Linked DNA regions of Desulfosediminicola ganghwensis. The protein of the gene in region 2 interacts with the protein of the main gene of each other region in a pairwise test. Links are inferred from orthologs where the notes say so. Each region holds a gene or a part of one and is shown on either strand. Other genes may lie near its edges. The genes, in order: leuS and ligA.

Evidence for each region.
Region 1: the proteins of ligA (region 2) and leuS interact in binary tests that used the Escherichia coli proteins (3 or more experiments, as listed by UniProt). The link is inferred for Desulfosediminicola ganghwensis from one-to-one orthologs.

The regions. Positions count from the first base shown.
Region 1 is NZ_CP050699.1:3,372,332-3,378,093, forward strand. Bases 2,617-5,762 are described here. They hold leuS (leucine--tRNA ligase), read right to left. Parts: upstream 5,363-5,762; coding sequence 2,870-5,362; downstream 2,617-2,869. Other genes in these bases: lptE (LPS assembly lipoprotein LptE), read right to left, coding at 2,617-2,756; dnaB (replicative DNA helicase), read right to left, coding at 5,442-5,762. Also shown: FCL45_RS14295 (leucyl aminopeptidase), read left to right, coding at 1-1,004; tRNA dihydrouridine synthase DusB, read right to left, coding at 1,135-2,070; more of lptE, read right to left, coding at 2,223-2,616.
Region 2 is NZ_CP050699.1:1,972,298-1,989,607, reverse strand. What follows is about bases 5,925-8,837. They hold ligA (NAD-dependent DNA ligase LigA), read left to right. Parts: upstream 5,925-6,332; coding sequence 6,333-8,342; downstream 8,343-8,837. Other genes in these bases: FCL45_RS08350 (MGMT family protein), read left to right, coding at 8,420-8,797; FCL45_RS08360 (tautomerase family protein), read left to right, coding at 6,139-6,327. Also shown: FCL45_RS08370 (hydrogenase maturation protease), read right to left, coding at 3,547-4,014; UDP-glucose 4-epimerase GalE, read right to left, coding at 4,834-5,847; FCL45_RS08345 (glycosyltransferase family 2 protein), read left to right, coding at 9,266-10,267; FCL45_RS08340 (glycosyltransferase family 32 protein), read left to right, coding at 10,322-11,137; FCL45_RS08335 (glycosyltransferase), read right to left, coding at 11,254-12,270; FCL45_RS08330 (IS4 family transposase), read right to left, coding at 12,888-14,024; FCL45_RS08325 (glycosyltransferase family 2 protein), read left to right, coding at 14,416-15,093; FCL45_RS08320 (hypothetical protein), read left to right, coding at 15,480-15,932; FCL45_RS08315 (DMT family transporter), read right to left, coding at 16,228-17,136. UniProt on the Escherichia coli protein: DNA ligase that catalyzes the formation of phosphodiester linkages between 5'-phosphoryl and 3'-hydroxyl groups in double-stranded DNA using NAD as a coenzyme and as the energy source for the reaction.

The DNA.
Region 1 (5,762 bases), 1.4 Mb from region 2 along the record:
ACACCCAGGCAGGCAAGGTTCGTAAAAGTGTGGCCAAGGCAATATCCATTGCGCATGCGGTGCATAGTGCCAGGAATATGGCCAATGAGCCGGGAAATAGCTGGACAGCCACAGATTTCGCTGATTACGCTTTGAAACTCGCGGAAGAAAAAGAACTGACTTGCAGGATTATTGACAAGCCAAAAATGAAAAAGCTCGGTTTGCGCGGAATTCTGGCTGTGAATCAGGGCTCGGCTGAACCGCCGAAGCTTGTCATACTTGAGTATTCCCCGGCAAAAAAGAAAAAGTCAGTGATGTTGGTCGGCAAGGGGCTTACCTTTGATTCAGGTGGCGTGAGTTTAAAACCTGCAGCAGGTATGCAGAACATGAAGATGGATATGTGTGGCGGTGCTGCAGTTCTTGCCACCATGCAGGCCATAGCAGATCTCAAACCGGATGTGCATGTGATAGCGCTTATCCCGGCAACAGACAATATGAGTGGCAGCTCGGCACTCAAGCCGGGTGATGTGATTCGCCATTACAACGATGTAACCGCTGAGATTGTCAACACAGATGCCGAGGGAAGGATAATTCTGGGCGACGCGCTTGCATACGGCATAGAGAAGTATGAGCCCGATTGCGTAATTGATGTGGCCACTCTCACCGGTGCGGTGATTATAGGTCTCGGCCATCATCATAGCGGTGTTCTGGGAAATGATGATCAACTGGTTGATGGGTTGATCGATGCTGGCCAGACCTGTTCCGAGCCACTGTGGCGTCTGCCGCTGACCAAGGAGTATGAAAAGCAGATAGAGTCTGACGTGGCCGATATTAAAAATACCGGAGGGCGTGATGCCGGAACTATTACCGCCGCTGCATATCTGAAAAACTTCGTAGGGGACACTCCCTGGGCTCACCTGGATATAGCCGGAACCGCATGGGACTTTACAGAAAAGAGTTATATTCCCAAAGGGCCATCTGGTATCGCAGTTCGGACTCTGACTGAGTTTATCTGTAAGAAGTAATAGAGGATTACGTGCCCCGCCTGAAAAAGAGTTGGGGCATCTTCTATCTGGTGATACTACGTCTCATTTTGAGAGCTGAGAAGTGTTTTTAACCTCTTACTTCTTACCCTTTTTGAAGTAAGAGGTTCAACTATCTCGATAAAGACGTGTCCATTAAAACCTTCAGATTTTCGAAGCTTGGGCAGTCGTATATTGCTTTTCTCATTTTAGAACTGCCAGGCAGACCTTTAAAATATCTGCCAAGATGGTTTTTAATGCAGCCGATCATTCGTTCAACCGGCAGGAACTGTTCCATAAGCTCCATGTGTCTTTGGGCTCCCTCTAGAATCGCACGTTCGTTGACTGGTCGGCCCTTCTCAGAAAACACCCAGGGGTTGCCGAGTGCTCCCCGACCGACCATAACACCATCGCAGCCGGTCTCGGCCATCATATCAATGCCGTCCTGATACGTTTCGATATCACCGTTACCAATGACCGGGATAGAGACAGCTGCCTTCACCCTGGTGATCATGGTCCTGTCAGCAAGGCCTGTAAAACCCTGGGCCCAGGTTCTGCCATGGATGATCAGTGCAGAAGCTCCGGACCCTTCAGCCATTCTGGCAAATTCGACAGCATTCTGGTTGCTGGCGGTGGGGCCGGATCGAAATTTAACAGTGACTGGCACCTTGCAGTTGGCCCTGACCTTCAGAATAATCTGTTCGGCAGTATCAACCGTGGTCATAAGGGCTGCACCGGCGCCGCGCTTGGTTACCTTCTTGACTGGGCATCCCATATTGATATCTATCATGTCGGGATTATACTCACTCATGATGCCGGCAGCCTCTCCCATAACATCGGGTTCAGCGCCAAAAAGCTGAAAGGCTACAGGCTGTTCGGCTTGAACGGATTGCATCATGGAGATCGTTTTTTCCTGCCTGAAGGCGAGTCCATGGCAACTGATCATTTCAGAAACGCAATAACCTGCGCCAAATTCTTTGCAGAGCAGGCGGAAAGGAAGATCGGTGTATCCGGCTAGTGGGGCCAGCACAAATGGGGTGGAAAAATGCAGATGGTCGATACTGAGCATTGTAAAAGCGGTATAAAATTCAGGTATCCTGCTCAAGGCAGGAAGTGAACTAACATAGAGTTAGTATAAGAAACAAAAAACCTGATGTCGCCATGCTGTTTAAAAAAATGGCTGGCATCAGGCCTCTGTTAAAACAAAAGAAGAGCAATGAACTACTGTTGCTGTGCGATCTCCAGTTTAGGTAATTGCACCAACGCTCTTTGATAAATCTTCTGAGCCAGGTCATCGACGATGATATCCAGAGCTTTCTCTCGGTTGGAACGATTGCTTTCAGCTGAGTCACCAATCAGGTAATCCTGAGTCCAGACCTCTCCGGGCTGCTCAAGGACAATAGTTTCCGAGCCGATATCTTTCATCACATATCTGGTCTTTAAACGAACCTTGACCTCCGTTGCGTCGTTGCCTGAACCGTAGGAAAGGGTGGGCAGATCAATGGAGACGATCTCACCGGCAAGAATGAGGTCTGCACCTTCCTGATTCTTAGAGATTTTTATTGAACCGGATTTTTGAAACCAGCGAACAAGCGCCTGGTAAATATCGTTGTCAAGGCCGAGCTCACTGGTACGATTTTCCCAGGTCTTGAGATAGATTACTTTTTGGGGACCATTGTAAACATATGGGTTACGATAACCGCATGCGACAATAAACAACGCGACAAACGCCAGAAGAGGAACGTATCGGCTCATTGTTTTCAACGAAGTTCTCCCTGTATTGGATTTAAATGTTCGAGTAAAAGAAGGATGATTAATCAGTGGATTGCAGTGCTTATTTTGTACCTGCAATCCACAAAATCTTAGTCTTAAACGACAATATTCACAAGCTTCTTCTTGACCACAATAGTCTTTTTCACCTGCTGACCATCGATGAATCGCTGAACATTGGCATCAGACAGGGCGAGTTCTTTGATTGCCTCATCATCAATATCCGCAGGTACCTGAAGGCGGGATCTCACTTTTCCTTTCACCTGGACGACGATGGTCAGCATATCCTCTTTGGCTGCTTCTGCATCATATGATGGCCAGGGTTGGTCATCAACCAGTGAGGTGTGGCCAATTTCCTGCCACATCTCGGCGCAAAAATGAGGAACCATTGGTGAGAGTAGAATCAACAATGATTCAACTGCCTGAAAAACAGTACCGGCTTCAGCCTGGGCATCTTTTTCGGGATCGGTGACACTCGTCATGGTGTTGAACAATTCCATACCACCACTAATCGCGGTGTTGAAGTGGAAGTTGTTCTCAATATTCTCACTCACCCTTTTAATGGTCTGATGGGTTTTGCGATGCAGGGTACGCCCGGTGTCACTTAACTCCGCGGGAAGTGCAGGCTGTTCCTTGAGTTCAGGGCGGGAAGTGATGAACCTGTAGACCCTGTTCAAAAAACGTGAGCAGCCTTCAACGCCCTGGGAGTTCCATTCCAGATCTTTCTCTGGCGGAGCGGCGAAGAGGCTGAAGAGACGAACTGTGTCGGCACCATACTCCTGAATGAGGTCATGTGGGTCGACCACATTACCTTTTGATTTAGACATTTTGGCGCCGTCTTTAATTACCATGCCCTGGGTAAGCAGGTTGGTAAACGGCTCGTCTACGTTCAGGTAACCGAGGTCTCTAAGCACTTTGGTGAAAAAACGGGAGTAGAGCAGGTGCAGGATGGCGTGTTCAACTCCGCCAATATACTGATCTACCGGCAGCCAGTGTGACGCTTTCTCCTTGTCGAGCGGGGCATCGGTAAAAGCCGGGCAGGTGTAGCGAGCGAAGTACCAGGAAGATTCCACGAAGGTATCCATGGTATCTGTCTCGCGCCGTGCCTTGGCCCCGCAAGTGGGGCAGCTGGTCTCGATGAAGGATGGACGCTGGTGCAGGGGTCTGCAGCTTGCACCGGTTTCATCTTTATCTTCAGGCAGCATTACCGGCAGTTCCTCGTCGGGGACCGGCACGATGCCGCAACTGTCACAGTGGATCATTGGGATCGGAGCACCCCAGTAACGTTGACGGGAGACACCCCAGTCACGCAGACGGTAGGTGATGTGCGGCGAACCGAAACCGTTTTGCACAGCATAATCTATAACTTTTTTCTTGGCCTCTTCAGACTCGACGCCATCGAACTGACCGGAATTCACCAGAGTACCGCCAACGGTGGAAGCGTTCTCCATGGTTGCGGGATCGAGGGTCTCACCTTCAGGAATAACGACCGGTTTGATGGGCAGATCATATTTACGGGCAAACTCAAAGTCACGCTCGTCATGGGCAGGAACAGCCATCACCGCACCCGTGCCGTACTCGATCAGGACGAAGTTGGCTATAAATACAGGGACTTTCTCTCCGTTGTACGGGTTGATGCAGTACTTGCCGGTGAAAATACCTTTTTTGACCTGCTCGTCTTCTGGAGTTTGCTGCTGTTTTTCTTCCAGGATTTCAACGATAAAATCACGGATTTCCTGTTCATTGTCAGCGCCTGAAATAAGTGTATCTACCAGCGGGTGTTCTGCCGCCACCGACATAAAGGTAACGCCGAAGATGGTGTCTGGTCTGGTGGTGAAGATTGATATCTTCTCATCCATACCATCAACCTGGAAGTCGCAGGCGAGACCGGTGGATTTGCCGATCCAGTTTCGTTGCATGGTCAGAACTTTTTCGGGCCAACCGGTCAGTTGGTCAAGGTCAGCCAGGAGTTCTTCTGCGTAGTCAGTGATCTTGAAGAACCAGCCATTCATCTTGCGAGGCTTAATCGCCTGGTCGCAGCGCCAGCAGAGACCGTCAATTACCTGCTCGTTGGCGAGGACGGTCTGGCAGTTGTCACACCAGTTGACGGTGGTGGTCTTCTGGTAGATAATCCCTCTCTTGTACATCTCAATGAAAAGGATCTGCTCCCATTTGTAGTATTTGGCGTTGCAGGTTGCGATTTCGCGACCCCAATCGTACGAGAGGCCGAGCTGCTGCAGCTGATTACGCATGTAATCGATGTTCGAATAGGTCCAGGCGGCAGGATGGCTGTTGTTTTTCTGGGCAGCGTTTTCTGCAGGTAAACCGAAGGCATCCCAACCCATCGGATGGAGCACATTGTAACCTTTCATGCGCTTGTATCTGGCGACAACATCACCTATCGAGTAATTGCGAACATGGCCCATGTGAATTCGGCCGGAAGGGTAGGGGAACATCTCAAGTACGTAATATTTTTCCTTGCTGTCGTCCTCTTCAGCCTTGTACTTCTCTGATTCCGCCCAACTCTGCTGCCATTTCTCCTCAATGGCTTTGAAGTCATATCTATTGCTTTTAGTCTGACTACTGATCATAATTCTTCCTCGATAGGGATATGGAATGTAAGGTGCTACCGTATTGCGTGTCATTATCAGTGACAGCCATCAGATTATATTAGCTCTGATAATCAGATTCCTCGTCATTTATCAAGTTTTCAAATCTGGTAATAGTATTATTGAAATGCAACTTGACTGTTCCTGTCGGACCGTTACGCTGCTTACCGATAATGATCTCGGCAATACCGCGATTTGGGTTGTCTTCCGCCTTGTTATACACTTCATCACGATAAATAAAGGTGATGATATCGGCGTCCTGTTCGATTGCACCGGACTCACGCAGATCACTCATCATCGGCCGTTTATCGGTACGACTCTCAAGAGATCTGTTCAGCTGGGAAAGGGCAATGACAGGAATGTTATGTTCTTTGGCGAGCGC
Region 2 (17,310 bases):
CATTCCAGGTAACCGCATCGACCAGCTTGGCGACTTTGGTCGGGATATGCTCTCCACTCCAGGTGTCCTGCAGATGCAGGGCATTACCACCGAGAGTGTCAGTACGCTCAACCAGATGTACCTCAAAGCCCTGCTCGGCAAGGTTCAAGGCGGAGGTCAGGCCGGAGACACCGCCACCGACGACAAGGCCTTTCTGGGTAATTGGTACATTGAACGGCTTCAATGAAGTGCCGTAGGTGACTTTTGCCGCCGCCATGCGAACCAGATCCTTGGCTTTGTCGGTGGCTAGCTTCGGAGTATCGGAGTGTACCCAGGAGTTGTGATTCCTGATATTGGCCATCTCCACCAGGTATTCGTTGAGGCCAGCTGCCTTTAAGGTCTCGCGGAACAACGGCTCGTGGGTACGCGGGGTACAGGCCGCAATGACGATCCTGTTCAGATTCTGCTCCTTGATCCTCTTGACGATCATGTCCTGAGTATCCTGGGAACAGGAGAACAGGTTTCTTTCCACGTAAACAACATTCGGCAGGGTCGCCGCATATTCTTCTACAGCGGCCACATCGACTGTGCCGGCAATGTTCGAACCGCAATGGCAGATAAATACACCAAGACGTGGGTCTTCCTTGCTGACATCACGCTCTTCAGGAAAGGTTGCCTCTGTGGAGAGTTCATGGCGGGCTGGGGCCAGGACCTGGGAAACGGCTGCTGCCGCTGCAGAGCCTTCAACAACCGACTGGGGAATATCTTTGGGCCCTGCGAAAGCACCACAGGTAAAAATACCCTCGCGGGAAGTGGTAACAGGCGCAAAATCCGAGGTGGCGGCAAACTTATCGGCGGTCAGCTGGATGCCTGCAACGTCTGCAAGGCCCAGCATCTGCTTGGAGGTCTGAAGGCCTACGGAGAGCACTACCAGATCATAGTATTCCTCGATCTGACGGCCCTGCTCATTCACGTAAGATAGTCTCAGGTCACCGGAATCACCTGCAGGCTCAACACCGTTCACTTTACAGCGAACCATGCGGACGCCGGACTCGTTCTTGGCGCGATCCATGTACCTGTCAAATTCTTTACCGTGGGTACGCATATCCATATAGAAAATGGAAGTGGAAATGCCGGGAACGTGATCCTTGGCAATCACCGCCTCTTTCAGGGCGTACATACAACATACGGAAGAGCAGTAACCGTTCCCGCACAGGTTCTCGTCACGGGAGCCGACACACTGCAGGAACGCAACTTTGTTGACCGGCTTGTTGTCGGAAGGACGGATCAGGTGACCCTCGGTCGGGCCTGAAGCCGAAAGGTAACGCTCAAGCTGCAGCGAGGTAATAACATTGGGATAATCACCGTAACCCCAGACGCCTGCATCTTTCGGATCATAGGCCTCAAAACCAGGAGCCATGATTACCGCACCGACGTTCACCTCATGAATTTTCTCAGTATCATCAAAGTTAATCGCACCGGCATCACAGACCTTCTCACAGAACCCACAGGCACCAGGCTTTTTGAGTCTGATACAATTGTGCGGATCGATCTGATACTTCAGCGGTACTGCCTGAGCATATTTAACATAGATCGCCTTGCGCTTGCCGGTGGCAGCATCATACTCGCTGTCCACCTTCTTGGGGCATTTATCGGTACATGCTCCACAGGCGATACATTTGTCCATGTCCACATAACGTGGCTCTTCTTTTACAGTAACAGTAAAATTACCAGCTTCACCATTGATGGCGGTAATTTCACTTAAAGTCATCAGTTTAATATTCAAGTGCCGACCGCACTCCACCAATTTTGGCGCGATGATTCACATCGAGCAATCGTTGGTAGGGAAGGTCTTGTCCAACTGGGCCATGGCACCGCCGATGGCCCCTGATTTTTCAATCAGGTAGACATAGTATCCGGAGTCGGCAAGGTCCAGGGCAGCCTGCATACCCGTGACACCGCCACCCACGATCATCACCGACCCAATCTTATTGTCCAGCATGATAGGTGTCTCCTCTTAATATATGTTGCCTGCACAGCCCGGGAACTTCCGAACTGTGCATCAAATTCTTGCCTCATTTCAGTTGCGCCTTGTGAGCACTACTGTTTTTTCGGGATGATGAGCGAATCCGCCACCAGCTCCCAGAGGTATTTCACCTCAATATCCAGATCATATTCCTTAGTGAGCGATTTCATGATCTGGTCGCGACAGTTATGGCATGGCGCGACAATAAGCTCAGCACCTGACTCTGTGATCTGACGGGCCTTGATACGTCCATAAAATACACGCTCTTCGGCGTAAGGCATTGCCCAGGCACCGCCACCGGCACCACAGCAATATGCACCGTTTCTATTTGGATTCAGTTCGCGTACGTCATCCGCACAGGCACTTGCTACTTCACGTCCTTCCTCAAAGTATCCCTGGCCAAAAGCCTTGAGGGATTTACGCCCGTAGTTACAAGGGTCATGGTACGCGAGGGGAACGTTGTGCACAGACTTGTCAAGCTCGATACGTCCTTCACGGATGTACTCGAGCAGGAGATCGAATACTGTGACAATCTTGAATTCTTTGAGAGCCTCTGGAAACCATTTGGTCAACCCGGACCGGGTTGCAAAATATGCGTGGCCTCATTCGGGTAGTAGCAGAACCTTACAGTTCAGCCTACGCATGTTGTCGACGATGCGGCCGACAACGATTTTCATCGATTCGTCATCACCGGAGAACAGGCCCCAGTTAACGCCTTCCCAGTGTTCAGAGGCGATGGTCCAGGACTCACCGGCGGCGTAGAAAATCTTCCACCACCACTTCATGTCATCCGGCTCGGCAAACGGCTCTTTTGAGTTCACCGTTACCAATACCCGTGCACCGTGTACATCCACAGGGGTCACGAACCCAGGACATTCGTCTTCAGCGAGTTCTTCGCCAAGATCTTCCAACAGGAAGACGAAATCGTCTTTGGGGATACCGAGGTTGTTTCCGCGCTCGAGGCACATCTGCACACCTTTGTGGATAGGTCCGGGAACCTGGTTTCTATCCCTGGTCCCACGAATTTTCCGCATCAGTGCTACGATCTGAATGTTGGCAGGACAGGCCTCTTCACACTTGCCACACATAGTGCATTTCCACGGCCAGCTGGAATCAACCAGCTCCTTATCCATACCAAAATTGGCCATACGGACGATCTTACGCGGGTCGAGTCCGTCGACACCGGCAATCGGACAAGCGGACGAGCAGGATCCACAGGTGAGACACGAATCGGCCCATGATGGATCAAGCACCAAGTCGCTTGAGGTATCATTGAGCAGGATCTGTTCGCTTTCAATCTTTTCAATCGGTTTAACTGCTTTTAAATCAACATGGCTGGTAGGGCGGACAAGGGGCTCGCGACCAAACTTCTCGCAGAGGGCCTGGTAGTCCTGAAACCTCATAAGATACTTGCGTCCTGGTCCCTCTTTTGCAGAGAGAGTTCCGGCGTTAATCCAGTTTCTTATGGTGTTCCGATGTACTCCAAATTCCTCGGCCAGCTCACTGACTTTAAATTCGTACATCATAAACGGTCACCTCAATTACTTTTGTTCAGAAAGAATGTGAATTATATGTTCACATGCCACAGGAACGGCAGCAGACATCGCTGGGGTCAAACCCGGAGCAATTTCCTCCGGTATATATTGAACCTGGCCCGCTATGATGACTACGCGGATACCAGTGTGCTGTTCGAGTTCGTGCAGAAGATTTACTGTGGGAAATTGGTGAAGTGAAAAATCGTGGATTTTTTTGGGAGGAATATCGATGGGGTGGATACGAAAAACATCACCGGGAGTTTTTCCTTCGAAATCAACCGCATCTATGATTATAATTGATTCCGGTCGCTCTTCTTCACTTAAAACATAATCGAAGAGATACTCTCTGACCTGCGTACCAGCATCAACGGCTTGTACTCCATCAGGCAGGGTGTGTTTGTTATGCAGTTCTGCAATGACAGCCGGACCAAATCCGTCATCACCCATAATTTCATTTCCACATCCAAAAATCATTGTTGAGCGCATTATTGTTCCCATTGTGCAAAATGTGCCTGGTTGACTAAATTCAGGGCAAACTACCACTCGCTTAACGCACTTTCAAGCTGTTATTTTGAACACTTACACAAGAAACATTCTAAGTGACTGTATTTACGTCTTATTTGCTTTTCTTTTTTTAGAAACCTCGTTTCTCATTGTGTCACAGCGTGGCAGATACCGCCCGAGGAGTAACTTTCCCCTTAACCCACAGACTCTTTTGAAGCTCTACAATCCATTGATAGTCTTGCTCAAATAGCATTACTGTCATTTTCACCTATTAGTGTCATAGACGTTTCCAATCCACTCATCTCAGCCAAACACGATGAAACATCAGAAATCCCAGCCCACAACAGCCTAAAGACAATATCTGTATACAATTTTAAACTCGTCCGGTTTCCTGAAACCCGCACCACTACGGAGATAATTGCACAAGGTGCAATTTATGAAACCAAGGTTTCTAATTTCCATCAAGCAGCGAGCTATTGAATGAAATAGCAAAAGTGCACCCTTTTCCACCACGAATCGTTGCGACGTTACAATTTGCACAAAAACCATCAACCGACATTTATGTCTGGATACAGGTAAATAAAGTTACAATGACTCAATTGGAACAGCCTGCTCATCGTTCTCTTTTAAATGAGCTCTCTCCAATTATTACGGGAGGCAGGAAACAGGTCATTTCCGACAACAGGTACACCAAAAGAAAAGAGGCTGCCCGATCAAGTCGGGCAACCTCTTTTCTTTTAGTGAGTTACGGCTGAGCGCAATTCGCTATAACCTGCAAGTACTACATAATCAGTAACCGTTCGGGTTTGCTGTCTGCCAGCGCCAGGTGTCCTCACACATCTCTTTGACTCCCCTCTCCGCCACCCAGTTCAACTCCCTTTTTGCCTTAGCTGGATTTGCATAACATGCTGCAATATCGCCCGCCCTCCTGCCGGAGATAACATAGGGCACCTCACGGCCACTGGCCTCGCTGAAGGCCTTGATCATATCGAGAACGCTATACCCCTGACCGGTTCCGAGGTTGTATATGACGACACCCGGCTTCTCCATCAGTTTTTCGATTGCACGTACATGACCCAAAGCCAGGTCAACCACATGGATATAGTCCCGTACCCCGGTTCCATCGTGAGTCGGGTAATCATCACCGAATACAGTCACCCGCGCCAGCTTGCCAACCGCCACCTGGGACACATACGGCATCAGATTATTGGGGATGCCATTCGGGTCTTCGCCTATCCTGCCGCTCTTGTGCGCTCCCACCGGATTGAAATACCTGAGCAATGCCACATTCCATTCATCATCGCTCACGTTGAGATCCTGCAGAATCTCTTCAATCATTAATTTAGTACGGCCGTAGGGATTGGTACACGACAGCGGAAAACCTTCTAAGATCGGCACAGATGCAGGGTCACCATAAACCGTTGCCGAAGAACTGAAGACTATACTCTTCACCCCGTATTCAGCCATAACCTCACAGAGTACGAGGGTACCTGTGAGATTATTATGATAATACCAGAGTGGCTTCTCCACCGACTCGCCGACAGCTTTCAGGCCGGCAAAATGAATTACCGTATCAAATGGAGTCTCGCTGCCTGCAAACACCCGCTGCAAAGCAGCTTTATCCAGGAGATCAACGTGTTGGAACGTCACACTTTTCCCGGTCAGTTCGGCTACCCGCTTAAGCGACTCTTCCTTGGAATTTGAGAGATTATCAACCACTGTAACGGTATGCCCTGCCTCCAGCAACTCCAGGCAGGTATGACTCCCTATATATCCGGCTCCGCCGGTGACAAGAACATGCATAGCTGTGACCTTTTCTTTAATTTTTTTATCCCTTCATTGAATCATCTTTAAGACATCAGTTACCAGTAACATCTCTATTATAGTCAGCAATATAGTACCTTAATAGCCCTTTAGAACAAGGCAAATTCATCACCTCAGCCAATCTTAACACATCGGATACAGTTGCATACCGGGTGAGAAATATACACTTTGAGAATACACTTTGTCCGCCTGCTGAAAAAGAGTATATTAGCCAGGCATCCCCGGCCTATTCAGGCCTTCCCCTATTCCCTTAATTTAAAAGGATACAACATGCCATACGTAAACATCAGAGTTGCCGGCACTCTTACTAAAGAGCAGAAAGCCGAGATCGCCGAAGGCGTGACCAGTGTTATCTCCAAAGCCGCCAACAAGCCACCTGAGGCAATCCTGATCATGATTGATGAGTTGGAACCCCAAAACATTGCCAAAAAAGGCATCCTGCTTGACCCACCCGAGTAAGATTTATGCAGCCACAAAAACGTATTGAGGAGTTGCACCGGTTGTTGCAAGAGCACGCGCACAAATATTACGTGCTCGATGCACCAACCATCTCCGACAGCGAGTATGACGCGCTTTTTCAGGAGTTACTTGCTCTTGAAAAAGCGCACCCGGAGCTGATTACCCCCGACTCTCCAAGCCAACGGGTTGGCGGTGTAGCCCTCGACAAATTTTCCCAGGTCGAACATCGCTATCCGATGCTGAGCCTGGAAAACGCTTTCAACGATGACGACCTGCGGGAGTTTGAGGCACGACTGCGCCGCTTTCTAAGTCAGGGACTCACTCTTTCCTATGTTGCAGAACCTAAACTTGATGGCCTGGCAGTTGAACTGGTCTATGAAAACGGCCTGCTTGTTCAAGGCTCCACCCGTGGAGACGGCAAGGTCGGTGAAGATATAACAGCCCAACTGAAAACAGTACGATCCATCCCGCTGAGACTCCTGGGTAGCCCGCCGCCCCTTCTTGAGGTGCGGGGCGAGGTGTTTATGGCCCTGGCCGGTCTTGAGAGACTGAATAGCAGCCAGATACGAATGGGCAGGGAACCATTTGCGAATCCGAGAAACGCTGCTGCCGGCTCACTCAGGCAGCTTAATCCGAAAATCACAGCCTCACGGCCACTGGATTTCTATGCCTACGGTGTTTCCCTGCCCGCCGATACCGGCCGGAATGGCCAGTATGATATGCTGCAGTCATTGAAGACTTACGGGTTGCCTGTCAATGAGCATGTCCGAAAGTGCGAAACAATAGAAGCAGTCATTGAAGCCTATCACCAGATGCTTGAGATCCGCCATCAACTACCGTATGAGATTGATGGCATGGTGGTCAAGGTAGATGATTTTGGCCTGCAGGAACGGCTGGGCAATAAAGCCCGGGCACCGCGCTGGGCAACTGCCTGCAAGTTTCCGGCAATTCAGGCTACAACTCTCCTGAGAAGCGTCGAGTTTCAGGTTGGCCGAACCGGTGCCGTGACTCCAGTGGCAATTCTTGAGCCGGTGGTCGTAGGCGGCGTTACTGTAAGTCGGGCCACCTTGCACAATCAGGACGAGATGGAGCGCAAGGACCTGCATATTGGCGACAAGGTCTTTGTCCAGCGTGCGGGTGATGTAATCCCCGAGATCGTCAAGGCGGTGGTCGAGGAACGTGCCGAAGATGCCCAGCCGATTCGGATGCCCGAAAACTGCCCCGTATGCCAGCACCCGCTGGAAAAACCTGCAGGCGAAGCTGTCACCCGCTGCCACAATCCGCACTGTGACGCCCAGCGACTGCGCAGCCTGATCCATTTCACCTCCAAGGCCGGGCTGGACATAGAAGGTCTTGGAAAAAAATATGTGGAACAACTGTTCGAGTTGAAGATCATTGAAGATGTTCCTGATATTTTCGGCCTGCATTCCAGACGCCATAAACTTGCCAGCCTCGATGGCTGGGGCCTGAAATCGGCAGATAAGGTCATCGCGGCAATTAACAGCCGCCGCAACCCGCCGCTCAGCAAATTTCTGGCCGCGCTCGGTATCCGTTTCATCGGCGAGGTGAGCGCCACCAGCCTGGAAAACCATTTTCAGGAGCTGGATAAACTTGCTGCCGCCAGCCATGACGAGTTGCTGGAAGTTGATGGAATCGGCGAACAGGCTGCCTCATCCATCGTAGAATATTTCAGCGATGAAAAGGTCCAGGCCATGCTGGTACGCCTGAAGGATGCCGGGGTCAGCCCTGTTGCTATTCAGCCGGTTGCAGGTGAAGGCGGCACAGCACCACTGGCTGACATGGTGATTCTTTTCACCGGCAGCCTGCAGACTATCTCCAGAAGTGAGGCGAAGAAACTGGTCAAAGACAACGGCGGCACCATCGCCACCGGCGTCACCAAGAAAACCACCCATGTGGTGGTGGGTGAAAAGGCTGGCTCCAAGCTGAAGAAAGCTCAAGAGATGAATAAGACTATTCTTACTGAGGAAGAGTTTCTGCAGATGATCCGTCAGTAGTTTCACAAACCGGATACGGCATGGCGACAATCGTGCCGTATCACCTTCCTCCCTCCCAGGTTCCGCACACCTCACTTATGGCCAATCTCTTCACCCAGCGCGTTATCGAACTCATCAGCAGGATTCCGGAAGGAAAAGTTGCCACATACGGGAGTATCGCCAGCTATGCAGGTAACCGCAGCGGCGCCAGGCAGGTGGCACGCATTCTCCATTCAAGCTCAGAAAAACACGACCTCCCATGGCATCGGGTAATCAACAGGGTAGGTAAAATCGCCCTGCCAGAAGGGCAAGGCAAGCTGCAAAGGCTATTGCTGGAAGAAGAGGGAGTCATCTTCAAAAATGGCCGTGTCGATCTTGAAAAATACCTCTGGCAGCCAGAGAATCCCCCCGACACTACCCCGGAAGCTGATTCAATTGCACATTCCATCCTCTGGCCGAAGGAAGAGGATTTCTAATCCCTATCAGCTCCAAAAACCGAGGCCGCCCAAGTGAACCTTGCCAATGAGCCTTACTTCAGTCCAATACCTAAAAGGTTCCTGACTCACAATAATAATAGGGCAGATTCGGCCCCATTGACTTCAAAAACCGCTCACAGGAGTAGTTAGCCCCTCTTTTTGGACAGGCCCAGTCCGCAATAACCATACACAGAGCGTGAACTACGTGCACATTAAGTCAACCACCCTCTACCCTACAATATGTGGCTTTGTATCACGGTAAACGAAAAGGAGGAAGACCGCAAATGGTGCCCCCCTTTCTGCAAGAAAATCTGATACATAAAACATTGGCTATTTAACTGATTGTTGATTACATAAACAATTGGAATAGTTGTTAAAAAATAATTTGAGTGTTGGATGCAACAGGTTGCTCATACTGCTCTAAATCTGCATTTGGTACTACTTTACAGTCAGTCTGAGAGAAAATATATGGAGAAAGGACTTATCTCAGTAATTGTTCCAGTATATGGGGTTGAGCAATATCTGCGATGTTGCCTGGAGTCCATTGCCAACCAATCATACACGAATTTTGAGTGTATCTGTGTGGATGATGGCTCACCGGACAACAGCTATAAGATTTTGCAAGAATATTGCACTAAAGATCCACGCTTTAGTACAGTCCGGACCCAGAACAGAGGAGTAAGTGCTGCGAGGAATGAAGGTATCGACAGAGCAAGAGGGGAGTATATCGCGTTTATTGACGGTGATGATTTCATATACTTCAGATTTCTTGAACAACTCCAAAATGACATTACGCTTCATCATACGGATATAGCTTGTTGTGGTTTTCAACCGGTTACTGAAGGTGCAAAGTATTTTTCCACCTCTTTTCAAGCCCCCCCACATCACAATTCCTTTTCGAGTTCGTCACCATTGTTATCGTTTTTTCGACAGAGAGAACTCGTCAATGTTGTCGTGTGGAATAAGCTTTACCTGGCTGATTTAGTTAAAAAACATCGTTTTTCCGAAGAATTGCCCTGTGCCGAGGATGATATGTTTACTTACCAGGTGCTTTGCTCTGCAAAGAAAATAGCCTGCAACCCTGCCAAACTTGTTTCTTATAGGAATAGAAAATCATCCCTTTCGAAAAATTATAACAGTGATGCCAAATTTAAGTTCGCTTGTGCATTTGCTGATTTTGCTCAGCATGCAGAAGGATTGACAGCGGAAGAACACCGTTCTTTAAAAAAGAAAGCGGTTAATGTTCTTTACCGTGAGACCATCAAAACACCATTCAGGGCACAACCGCTAGTTTCCCAAGAGACAATAGCCTCTGCCCGAGAAAGACTCCTTTCAGTAACGAATAAGGGACAAATCGACTACAAGTCTCTTTGTCCCCAATATCGAATGGTATGTTGGCTTGTCAAGATCGGACAAGGCCGTCTTGCAGTGATCCTTGTTTGTGGAAGACTTTTTAATTGGAAACTCTGAATACTCAATGAAGCATTCACTACAGCAGATAAATAGCCTGCTTTTTCAAATGACATGAAACTCGTGCCTCGCCCGATTAGCTCATTTATTCCAAGAATTATCCACCAAGTATACAGCAATGACAACTTACCTATTAAAATTTCCGACAACATAGGACATCTTCGTGAGTTGAATCCTCAATGGGAATACCGTTTCTATAATGACCTCAAGATGGGGAGTTATATAAAAAGCCATTTCCCTGGATTGATAACATATTATAATCGAATTGCTCCCGCTTACGGTGCTGCGCGCGCTGATTTTTTTCGATATCTCGTTATGTATCGTGAAGGGGGCGTTTACCTGGATATAAAGAGTTCCGGAAGCAAACCATTCAGTGATGTGCTGAGAGATGATGACATTTTTTATCTCTCTCATTGGCCAAACGGGTTAGGCCAAACATATGAAGGATGGGGAATACATAATGAACTATCCAGTGCAAAGGGGGAGTTTCAGCAATGGTTTATTGCAGGAGTTTCGGGGCACCCGTTTTTACACTGTGTGATAACAGCGATCTGCAACAACATTGATTCCTATGATAAGTATAGAGATCAGGTGGGGAGGGCTGCTGTTCTTAACGTAACAGGGCCCATAGCGTATACCAAAGCTATACTCCCTGTGATAAACCAGTACCCGTATCGACTGGTGGATTCCTCGGATGATCTTGGATTGATATATTCAATTTTTGAAAATGGTTCTGGAGTTGGACATCACCATATATATCGCCGACACTACTCGAAGCTGAGAAGTGGCCTCGTTCTGAATGGTGACCGGAAAAAAATACTGCCATACATAGGCCTCAAACTAAGGATATTCCTCCAATCAATTAGATAGATTTCATCCTAAAATACCCTTCCGTCAAATCTCAGGGTTGCGGCTCAGATTTTTACCCTCGGAATATCATTCATATGCCTGTGGTAAAAATCTAATCATCCATTGGAATAATAATTTTAGTACGAGGCCCAGTGGTAGCTTTCAAGGTTTCTATTATACAATGCATCAATAAAATAATCGGTCACCCGAGTTGATGAATAATCATTGTGGGCCCTCTGCCAACCAGCCATTGCTACGTTCTTCCTTCTATCTGGATTGTTTTTGTAAAACCAGAGTTTTTCAAAAAGGTCGTCAAGACTTTCATAATAAACAAGTTCATTCTCCGAATACAGATTCTGAAATTTAGGCACAAGTGGGCTGAATGTGCACAAACCATGGCCAGTCAGATGCGCTATTCTGTCTGAGGAATAGTATTCAATGTCAAATCTATCGCTTAAATTCAGAGCCATGGCTGAATTCCGAAGATTCATCATGTAATCTTTACCTGTTATTACCGGATGACCGAGTGCTCCATGGATTGAAAAACATAGCCTCCTCTGATTCATCCTTATCATTCTTTCGAGATAGCGCCTTCTGTCGATCCTTTTTTTGTCACGACCACAGAATATCACATCGAATTCAAAATTATCGAAGTTAAAGTGTTTGAGTGTTTCTACAGAGGTATCTATCGGGTTTGGAAAGAAAAAAATTTTATCCTTGTGTTGCTCACGAAGCCGCGCAAGGTCAACACCGCCAGTCGTAAAAAAAGCAGCATGAATATGATAAAGTTGTTGAGCAATATAGTTAATTTCCTGTTCATTATAAATTGCATCGAAATGCCAAAGTGCGATTTTGGTCTCAGGATATCTTTGGCGTATTTTTTTTAGTGTCTCCGGTGGGATAAGTTCGGATTTTCCCAGAAGAATGATATCTGGTTCCAGGTTGTCACAAAGTTGAAGAAGGCATCTATTCATTTTGGCGGAGCCAAGCATTTGACTTCTTAGCGTACTTTCATATCGTGCAACATCACGATATGAAAAATCATATACAAAGTGCCCATTTCTAATCAGTCCGTTAGATATCTTCCTATCTGTACAGTAGAAGTGACTACCATATTTACTCAAATGCAAGTTAGCGACATGCAGAATTTTCATGATCAACGCTCTCAACAAATGTACTAAATTCCAGTCACGGGATATACCTGCCAACTCGAGAACCATTTCTCACTAAATACATTCTTTAACAGGCTATCACCTACAATCGAACATGTATGTAATTGATATACAACAAATTAATCTACATATGTGTTCTGTATGACAATATAGTTTCTTATATTTGAGCATGAAACTCTTCGAGGAAATGAGTGGAATTGAGTAGTGACCGTTTTAAAACTTCGAACTGGGACCGCTACAAACACTAACACAATCTTTATGCCAAGAATTGGGTTGCAAGCACCTTGACGCTCAGTAAATCAACACCTCAACTTCGACACAATTCCACACGAGCGTCACCTTGAGATGACCGCTTATCTTGGATAAGTTTGTCCCATTCCCTGACTTTCAGCAAATATCTTCAATTCGTAATTTCACCCCTAAAGAATGAAGTCATTCCATTTTTCTTTTAACACCACCCTTGCTCACGGCCAGTGCTCCAAGGGAAATAACCACAATGCGCAGTTCGTTTGGTCAAAGACTCTTTGTTCAAAGCTTCAAAATTTGTTATCTTTGCAGATTAAGGTAACTGCCTAGTATCAGTCACTGCTGTCTCATAGTTAATTCCACAATGCAAGTTGTGGCGAAAATTGTGTTTTTCCTGGTTTGTCAGGCGGCTTTAACAAGTCAGCCAACGGTCTTCTTTCAAAAATGTTCAATTGCAATAGCCTGAGCAGTTGCGTGAGCGATCCTTTGAATTTGGCCATGAATTTAAAATACGACAGCATTAGATAGACACAGAGGGCAATCCATAGCTGTGTAAGTACTGCGTTTTCAGATGTTCCAAGAAACGTCTTCACTTTTAGTTGTTGCTTGATCCACTTAAAGAACAGTTCGATTTGCCAGCGTTCTTTATAAATTGCAGCAACCTCTGATGCTTTGAGTTTCCTCGAATTTGTCACAAACTGATACTCAATGCCCGTTTCTGGATCAACATAGATAATCCGTCGAAAAGTGAACTGATATCCTGGAATTTTTATCTTTTGGTCTTCAAGAACATCAGGAGAATCGGGTTTACGTCGGTTGCCGTAGCGATAGACTTTTGCATTACTTTTAAGCCGTGTTACGAACGTTATTTTGCGTTTGTCGAGGGTCTCGTACCAAGTGTAATCGGTGAACCCTCGGTCAAAAACTACACAAGAACCGGCAGGCAGGTTAAGAGATCGTGCCCATTCGATTTCATGTTTTTTGCCCTCCGTCATATCCATGAAGACTGGAAGATAGCCACTTGCATCAAGGCCAAAATGCAATTTCATGGCACCCTTGGTTTTGCGGTAGTTAGCCCACGGAAACACTGAGAGACAGAGATTGACCATCGTTGCATCGAGTAAATAAATTTTACCCTTGAACTTGAACCTATGCTTCGGAGCATTCGCCTGGCACTTATGCAAAAGCTGAAAGAACATGGCTTTGAAAGTCTCATAAGGCTGTTGCTCATTGACACGAGCCAAGGTGGCCCGACTAGTTGGCCTCATACCCAAATGATACAAACGAGACTTTTGAACGGCCAGGTTGCTGACTAAGTCACGAAGGCTCTTTCTGGAAGTGAGTTGGGCTATAGTCATGGCGAGAAACTGGCTCCATCTGTTGAAGGAGCGAAACTTTTGTCCATGATGATGCTTTCTTGCCAGTTTCTCAAAATCATGTCTTGGGAAAAATGAAGCAATCTGATTTAGGATTGTGCTAGAATGAGCCATGGCTCGGATCTCCTTGTTATTATATTGTTTTTCGCAAATTCACTATAACACAAGAAGCTCTCCGAGCCTTTATTTATCCGTAATCACGTTATTATTTGTGAGACAGCAGTGAGTATCAGTACAGATGAACAGGTTAACCATTTTCTTCAAAGCAAAAGTGAGATAGGGCCCGCATGACAATTTCTGCTTTTTTCAACAAATATTATCTATGCTTTCATTTACAGCCGATGGAAGCCGCAAGGCATATGTAGCTTAAAGCGATATGTATAAGCAATTACTAAAAATGATTGGTTTCAACTCTTTTGGAACCAGGGGGGACGACAAACCCTGTAACTGGCTCATCTGTATGACAACCACTCCGGAACGACTCACATCGAACTTTCTGTTCCGAGTGCTTGATGCCCTGTTAGCGCAAAAAAATAGTTGTCCTTTTAAAATCATCTTGTTTTTACCTTACCGCAGCATCCGGACAGGGGAACTGTATCCAGACCCCGGCTTTTTACAGGAAAAGTACGGTGAAGAGACTCTGGATATTCATCGATGTGAAGATATGGGGCCGGCAACAAAGTTCACCGGCCTGCTTAGCTATATGCCTTTGATAAAAGATGATGTCACCCATGTTTATATCACTGATGACGACATCATCCTGCATCCCAATGTTTTCCAAAGAGTACTTAAAAAGATTACTAAGCAGCCCTCCAGACCTACCCTCGATCGAACAGTATTGGCTAATGATACAGGGATGCTGAATGACCTCCCAACTGTAGCCGGATATGCAGGTATTCTTTTTCCGTTTACATTTTTCCTGGAGATGGCATCCGATACGAACTTAACACCCGTATGGACTGCGTTGGCAGAAGGAGAACATCCCTGTTTTGATGTCGATGATATCCTATTATCGATGTTGATTCGACGGTTTGGATACGGGGTTGAAACAACGGGACTGGATCCTTTCAAGGAAGTAATGAACAGGTCGCTCACTGATCAGCACCCTGAATGGTTCGAACTCTGTAAACACACCACTCGGCCACAAAAGACAGCCCAGTGCAAGGATGTGATTCTGCCATAGCCATATGTGCAGCAGTCAGCAGTACCAAGGACTAATTTTGCTCTAAGCCATCCGTCTAAAAATTGAAATAAAATAATAATGTTTGCCCTCATTCTGTCAGCAAACAGCCATGCCTGACAACTTCACTGGTTTTCAATGTGATTTATTTGCCAAGATAACCTTTTGAAAAATCTCTTCATTATGGCCTCTCCTACAGACACGTCATACATCCCGTACCGCCGCCAGATGGAAAGCGTGCCTTCATATCATAACAGGCTATTCCGCCAAAACTCTTCCATTGCCTGACCATCAAAGCTGTTGTAACTATCAGCGACTATCCTTATCAACAAAGGTAATGGCAAATATGCTTATCCATCTATTTATGAAGTTGCAGAAGTACTACTGAAGTGGAGCATTTCAAACACAGAAGAAAAGAGTTCAAATTCTGGAAACATACAGGCGCCGTCCTTGGAGACCAGAAAAAATATTCTAAAACCTACGTTTCTTCATCTGGCGGCGAAGGCTACGTTGGCCCCAATGGCGGGGTTGTGGAGGCCGCTCAGGTTTCTTCGAGTGTAAGCACCAAGCACGAGTTCTGGATCCGCAAGGAAGATGGCACGGAAAAAAGTATCCAACTTTCCGATTGTGACATTCCTTTGCGCGAGGGACATAAAATCACAGTAGTCGCGATGGGACCGATCAATGATAAAAGCGGGTATTTTACGCTTCTGATCAACCACAGTGCCAATACCCATCACACTATTAACAGTGCAGATAACCTGAACGGGCTGTTCAAGATTGACCAACTCACCGGCAAATCTCTCCTGATATCCATCGCCCTGTTTTTTGCTATCAGCTAGACTGGTCACTCCCGTTTTATGATCGATTTTTTTCGGTTCATACTATACAAACGATAACCCTTTAGTGCATGATGCTATCTGGCATTTATACAACAGCTATTTCTCTATATGTGCCGGTATGGCCCTGACCATTTTCTGCTATAGAGCCATCACCAAGATTATCCGAGTAAAAAGCCTGAACAGGAGATTGACGAACCATCTCAAGAATATTTTGCCCACCCTCTCTATTGACGGCCTGCAAACACGCAACAACGCCATTCAGCCTCCCCAAAACAACAATAAACCGGGAGGCTGATCAGCCCCTGTTTGATTTCACTGGCTGCTTACGCAGGGCGACCAAACTGTTGGAACCAAAAATGAGCAGAGCTCCCAACCAACCTGCACCGGTAAGAGACGGGTCCCCCACAAGCAGAGGCCCCATAACGGCAGCGATGAGCACTCGGCTGGAAGAGACTATCGAACCCTCAACGGCTGTGACAAAAAGAAAACCATAGGTCAGGAGATATTGCCCCAATACACCTGCGAGTGAGCAGAGAAACAGGTAATACAACGCCTCCCTATCCGGCCAGAAGATTGCATCCCTGAAAAGGATGAAGATGAATAATGACCCTAGACCGAACATGAAAAACAGTATGGTTTGTGAATCATGATGCCTGCGACTCACATTCAGGTAAATCATCGCCGCAGCAGCGGTAATCCCCGAGCACATCCCCCACCAGCTCCCTACCCTGCCATCCGCAGTTCCCGGTGAAAGCACAAGATAAATACCTATAAAGGCGATCACGACCACGATCATTGCGACATAATCACGCTGTTTCTTGAGCACGAACCAGGAAAAGAGCGCCACAAAAAGCGGGTAGGTCATATTCAGAATATTCGCCTCGGCGACTGTGCCCACCTCGACCGCTTTATAAAAGCAGAACACGGCAACACTGTTAGCGACTGTCCTCCCTACAAGATAATGATAGTTCCTGGGCTTAACACGCTCTCTTCTGATCAGCAGAAACACGCAAACAACTATAAAACCAAGAAGAAATCGGGCAAAAACGAAGTAGGAAGTTTCAATATCCGTGTGCGGTTCCGCCCAACGGATGATCACTGTCGCCAGATAAAAGAAAAATGCAGAACAGAAAACTGCAAGCCAACCGAAGACAACCGTAAGGGATGAATTGCCTCGATCTAAATCTTTTGTAATATAGTTCAAAAAACACCTGCTTGTTGTAAATTCATCTTTATTGAAAGCAGCTTGCCGCTTCTTTTAAAGCTACCCCACTCACACAAGTGAGGGTTTTGTAACAGACTGATCTTTCGTATTCCAGCACCAAAGGTTTTCTCCAGTTAAACGAACTCCCCCAAACCAACAATCGATATCATACAG